2 regions of the Serratia sp. 25CWL12 genome follow, and region 1 is predicted to be linked to the other one. Evidence: predicted binding sites of a transcription regulator. Region 1 holds the regulator's gene; the other holds the start of a gene.
What was found. The regulator PurR, encoded in region 1, represses purine synthesis genes. The targets are predictions, from matches to a motif close to CANGCAAACGTTTGCNTG.
Positions count from the first base shown of each region.

Region 2: the regulator PurR is predicted to act here: its motif matches at 1,612-1,629, upstream of purM (phosphoribosylformylglycinamidine cyclo-ligase).

Region 1 covers NZ_CM147698.1:2,034,018-2,037,204, forward strand. Annotated here, with positions in the region: gene sodB (superoxide dismutase [Fe]) at 1-308, shown strand, start outside; gene cydH (cytochrome bd-I oxidase subunit CydH) at 585-674, opposite strand; gene purR (HTH-type transcriptional repressor PurR) at 1,363-2,388, shown strand; gene punR (DNA-binding transcriptional activator PunR) at 2,385-3,187, opposite strand, start outside.
Region 2 covers NZ_CM147698.1:1,148,132-1,151,318, forward strand. Annotated here, with positions in the region: gene purN (phosphoribosylglycinamide formyltransferase) at 1-491, opposite strand, end outside; gene purM (phosphoribosylformylglycinamidine cyclo-ligase) at 491-1,528, opposite strand; gene upp (uracil phosphoribosyltransferase) at 1,846-2,472, shown strand; gene uraA (uracil permease) at 2,626-3,187, shown strand, end outside.

The sequences.
Region 1 (3,187 bases):
GTGCTGTTGCTGAAGCCATCAACAAATCTTTCGGTTCTTTCGCTGCATTTAAAGATCAATTCACCGATGCCGCAATAAAGAACTTCGGCTCCGGCTGGACCTGGCTGGTGAAAAAAGCTGATGGTTCACTGGCAATCGTCAGTACTTCCAATGCAGCAACCCCACTGACTGGCGCTGACAAGCCGTTATTGACGGTTGACGTTTGGGAACATGCTTATTATATCGACTATCGTAATGCACGCCCTAAATACCTGGAAAACTTCTGGGCATTGGTCAACTGGGCATTTGTAGCAGAAAACCTGGCTTAATCGCCGGCAATTGCTCAGAGAACAGTGACCTATCGAGCTGTTACTCATAAAGCTGTTACCAATAAATTAAGGCGCGGAATTTTTCCGCGCCTTAATTTATTGTACTCGTCATTAACATTGCGGTTGCTGACCGCCCAGCAACCTGAATATACCCGTCGCCAATCAAACTGCTGCGGTGTTGGCTACGCGCACTCACCCTAGTCACATAGTGGCCTATGCTCCTAGGGATTCACTTGCTTGCCGCCTAGCGGCATCTTGATTGAACTTGGGTATAAACTAATTCAATGCGGCAATAAGGCCGAACGCCACAATCATTACCAATGCACAACAGGTAGTAAACAATGACATCTTCAAATTGGTATCCATAAACGTCTCCCTCTCTATGATCTTCGTCGTACTGTAAGTGGTATGGTTCCTGGTTGCCCTGTCGTGACGTAGCTGCCTCAGTAACCGGGGGGTGCTTACTGATTTGCCCCGTTATGACTATTTATTGTTACTGCTCATTGCGACTACTCATTGCAACCGGAATAAACTCAGGTATGTGGTTACTCAAGCATAAGCGACGCAGCCAATACAGCAAATCATTTTTCCCACAGTTCGTGACTTATCTCTTGTTATCCCAGTAGTCTATGCCCCCATTACAATCTAAATGACGGCGTATCCGTTATGGCTCGAATAAACTTGATGTTAAATACATGATTAGCTCTTCCACTTTGCTGCAATATACGACAAAATCGCCCATTCATAACCGCATACCGGTGTAATGCCCTCCTGTTTAAGCGACTGACGAATTCAGTACTAAAAACTCAGTTTTCGCTTATCTAAATAGCTATGCCTCCAGGTGGGTATGATGCAGGTTAGCTGAGCGTTGAGCGCATGGATGCGCGATACGAGCCCCCACGGACGGGTTCACGGCGTGTCAGCGTTCCGCATCGTGCCCACAAGCCAGATGCTTAACGTGAAGCGACATCAGGTACGGTTATCTAGACAGGTAGGCAAACGATTAACATCATACCTGCATAATGGACATGTAGGTTTAGGAGTCATTTTTTACATGGCAACGATTAAAGATGTAGCCAAGCGCGCGGGCGTTTCCACAACGACCGTTTCACACGTTATTAATAAAACGCGTTTCGTCGCCGAAGAGACTAAGGTAGCCGTTTGGGCTGCGATTAAGGAGCTACATTATTCGCCCAGTGCAGTGGCCCGCAGTCTGAAGGTTAATCATACCAAATCGGTGGGTTTGCTGGCGACCTCCAGCGAGTCGCCCTACTTTGCCGAAGTGATCGAGGCAGTAGAAAACAGTTGCTATAGCCAAGGCTATACCTTGATCTTATGCAACTCTCACAACGATTTGGATAAGCAACGAGCCTATCTGTCGATGCTGGCGCAAAAACGCGTTGATGGCCTGCTAGTAATGTGCTCCGAATATCCAGAGCCTTTACTGGAAATGCTGGAAGATTACCGCAATATCCCTATGGTGGTTATGGATTGGGGCAGCGCACGCAAGGATTTTACTGATACCATTATTGATAATGCTTTTGCGGGCGGTTACCTGGCTGGCCGTTATCTTATCGAACGTGGGCACCGGGATATCGGCGCGATTCCTGGCCAACTTTCGCGTAATACCGGCGGTGGACGTCATCAGGGATTCCTCAAAGCGCTGCAGGAAGCACATATCGACATCCGTGAAGAGTGGATCGTTCAAGGTGATTTCGAGCCGGACTCTGGTTACCAAGCCATGCATGAGATCCTGTCGCAAAAGCAACACCCAACCGCCGTTTTCTGTGGCGGTGATATTATGGCGATGGGTGCCATCTGTGCTGCTGATGAACTGGGGTTGCGCGTACCACAAGATATTTCGGTGATCGGGTATGACAATGTGCGTAATGCTCGCTACTTTACCCCGGCACTGACCACTATCCATCAACCTAAAGAACGCTTGGGTGAAATGGCCTTCACCATCTTGCTGGACCGTATTACCAGCAAACGTGAACAATCCAAAGTAATCGAAATTCACCCAACCCTGATCGAACGCCGTTCTGTCGCCGATGGTCCTTTTATCGATTACCGTCGTTAATCGCTCACGCCGGGAAGCAGCAGACTTTCCGGCGACTTCTCGCTCAGCCATTCCTGATTAAGCGTTTCACTGTCACCCAGATAGTTGAGTAACCAAGACATGGCGGGTGACTGCGCTTTTTGCTGCCAGGTAAGGCAACAAGCACTCGGGGGAAAGGGTTCACGCAGTTGTAACTCCACCAACTCTCCGCTTTGTACCAACGGTAATACCCGGTGGGCTGGCGCCATCCCCACACACAAGCCACTACAAAGGCAATCTACCGCAGAAACCCAATCAGGCACCATTAAGCGCCGTTGGTTATCCAGCGACCAAGTTACCCGTTTGGGTAAATTACGTGATGTATCCTCTAACACCAGCGAAGGGTAAGCGCGTAATTGCTCATCACTGAGGGGGCCTTTCATCGCCGCCAAAGGATGACTGGCGCTGACCACACAAAGCCAATTGATAAAGCCCATATCACGGAATGCATAACCCCCCCCTACGGGCACAGCGCGTGTCGCACCGATAGCCATATCCACACGGCCATCAACCAAGGCATCCCATACTCCATTAAACACCTCTGGCTGCAGCACCAATTCCATATCAGGAAAATGGTGATAAAAATCCAGTAATAGCTGGCGGCTACGCTGTGGCTTTACAATCAAATCAACCGCAATTCTTAACTGACCACGCCAACCATTAGCAACCTGCTGGCACTGTCGACGCGCATCAAGCATTTTTTTGATAACAACTCGCGCCTCTTTAATAAACAGTGAGCCCGCAGGTGTTAATTCCACATTACGGTGATGGCGCACAAAGA
Region 2 (3,187 bases), 890 kb from region 1:
TCTTCCTCATCACCGGGGAAGATCGGCACTTTAGCTTGCAGGATCACCGGGCCACCATCGAGTTGCTCAGTGACAAAGTGTACCGAGGTGCCGTGTTCACTATCACCGTTATCAATAGCCTGGCGGTGAGTATGTAACCCGGGGTATTTGGGCAGCAGGGAAGGGTGGATGTTTAACATACGCCCAGCATAATGTTGCACCAAGGGGTTACTGAGGATGCGCATATAACCCGCCAACACGATGAGATCCGGTTGATATTGGTCGATGGTTTGTTGCAGTGCACTATCAAAGGCTTCGCGGTCAACAAAGTTTTTGGCCTCGAGCACATCAGTGGCAATACCCGCTTCTTTGGCCCGTTGCAGGCCATAGGCTTGGGGAACATTGCTGATCACCGCCACAATATTGGCGGTGATCCGGCCCTGTTGGCAGGCATCGATCAGTGCCTGGAGGTTACTTCCTTGGCCTGAAATCAACACCACAATCTTTTTCATTACTGAATAACCACTTGTTGTTGGTCAGAAGAGGCCATCAGTTTACCGATTTTCCAGGCTTTTTCACCTGCGGCGGTGAGTAAAGCGAGCGCTTTTTCTGCTGATTCTGCTGGCAATGCAATCACCATACCTACACCACAGTTAAAGGTACGGTACATTTCATGGCGGCTGACATTACCGGCTTGCTGTAGCCAACTGAAGATAGCGGGCCATTGCCAACTCGATTCATCAATCACTGCTTGCACACCAGCGGGTAACACCCGTGGAATATTTTCCCAGAAGCCGCCACCGGTTAAGTGAGCGATGGCATGCACATCGACCTGTTCAATCAACGCCAGGACCGATTTTACGTAAATCCGGGTTGGGGCGAGTAGGTGGTCAGCCAGGGGTTGGCCAGCCAGTAACGTGGTGGAGGGGTCGGTCTGACTGACTTCCAGAATTTTGCGTACCAGCGAGTAACCATTGGAGTGCGGGCCTGAAGCGCCCAGAGCGATCAAGACATCCCCTGACTGTACCTTACTGCCGTCGATGATTGCTGATTTCTCGACCACACCCACGCAAAAACCGGCGACATCGTAATCCTCACCGTGGTACATACCTGGCATTTCGGCGGTTTCGCCGCCAACCAGCGCGCAACCCGATTGTTTACAGCCTTCGGCAATGCCACTGATCACACTGGCAGCGGTGTCGACATCCAGTTTGCCGGTGGCATAGTAATCAAGGAAGAAGAGGGGTTCTGCCCCCTGAACCACCAGATCGTTAACACACATCGCTACTAGGTCGATACCAATGGTGTCATGGCGTTTAAGATCCATAGCCAGGCGCAGTTTGGTGCCAACACCATCGGTGCCGGAAACCAGTATCGGCTCACGATATTTTTGTGGTAATGCGCATAGGGCACCAAACCCCCCTAAGCCACCCATGACCTCTGGGCGACGGGTCTGTTTTACTACACCTTTGATGCGGTCCACCAATGCATTACCTGCATCAATATCGACACCTGCGTCTTTATAGCTGAGAGAGGTTTTATCGGTCACTGCGCGATCCCCACGACGGTTTGCGGTTTGAAATGGTGCTGCCGGTGTTGATTCCGGAACAAGGCGCGCCAATTCTAACAGCGTAAGCAAACGTTTGCGAGAGGCTTTGTGACACGCACTGGGATTTTCGTCTATAAGTTATCATTTGAACTGATAGCTCACCGGTGATCATTTGCCTTACCCAGAGCCTATGGTGATTATTACGCTTTTATTGATCTTGATCGGGCTCTGGGTAGTGGCGTGCTCAGGAAAAGGCGGTATAATCCGGCGATTTTTTTGGCCGCACCGCCTTAAACCGCCTTAATAGGAGAAGAACAATGAAGATCGTTGAGGTGAAACACCCGCTAGTTAAACACAAGCTCGGACTGATGCGTGAACATGATATCAGCACCAAACGTTTTCGTGAGTTGGCTTCTGAAGTGGGTAGTTTACTGACCTATGAGGCGACGGCCGATCTGGCGACAGAAACCGTCACCATCGAAGGTTGGTGCGGGTCAGTAGAAGTGGAACGAATCAAAGGGAAAAAAATTACCGTCGTGCCCATTTTGCGTGCCGGTCTTGGCATGATGGAAGGGGTATTAGAACATGTGCCAAGCGCGCGTATTAGCGTGGTAGGGGTTTATCGTGACGAAGAAACCCTGGAGCCAGTGCCTTATTTTCAAAAGCTGGTTTCTAATATCGCCGAGCGTATGGCCTTGGTGGTCGACCCAATGCTGGCTACCGGCGGCTCGATGATTGCCACCATCGACCTGCTGAAAAAAGCCGGTTGTAGCAGCATCAAGGTATTGGTGCTGGTGGCGGCCCCTGAAGGGTTGGCGGCGTTGGAAAAAGCCCACCCGGATGTTGAAGTGTATACCGCTTCTATTGACCAGTGCTTGAACGAGAAGGGGTATATCGTGCCCGGCTTGGGGGATGCAGGCGACAAGATATTCGGTACCAAATAAATGATCAGCCGACCAGAGAGTCGGCTTTTTAATGCTCTTTGTCTTTCAGGCGTCAGCGTTGTTGTTGTTAACACGTCGGCGAGCAATGAGCAGAGCAGAGATAAAATCGCTACTAGAATAGACACTATTGATTTAACACGAGGAAAGCCACCCATGACCCGTCGCGCCATTGGCGTTAATGAACGTCCACCACTATTACAGACCATCCCACTGAGTTTCCAACATTTGTTTGCGATGTTTGGTGCCACGGTGGTGGTGCCGATCATGTTCAATATTAACCCAGCTACCGTACTGCTGTTTAATGGCCTCGGCACGCTGTTGTATCTGTTTATCTGTAAGGGAAAAATTCCCGCTTATCTGGGCTCCAGCTTTGCTTTTATCTCCCCGGTCATGCTGTTATTACCCTTGGGATATGAAGTGGCCCTGGGTGGTTTTATCATGTGTGGCCTACTCTTTTGCCTAGTGGCCTTGATTGTGAAAAAGGCCGGTACCGGCTGGCTGGATGTGATGTTCCCGCCAGCAGCAATGGGGGCGATTGTTGCGGTCATCGGTTTGGAATTGGCCGGTGTAGCAGCCAATATGGCCGGGTTATTGCCAACGGAAGGTAGCCCCGCCAATAGCACCACTATCATTATCTCGGTGGTAACCTTGGGTGTGACGGTGTTAGGTTCAGTGCTGTTCCGTGGGTTTCTGGCGATTATCCCCATCTTGATTG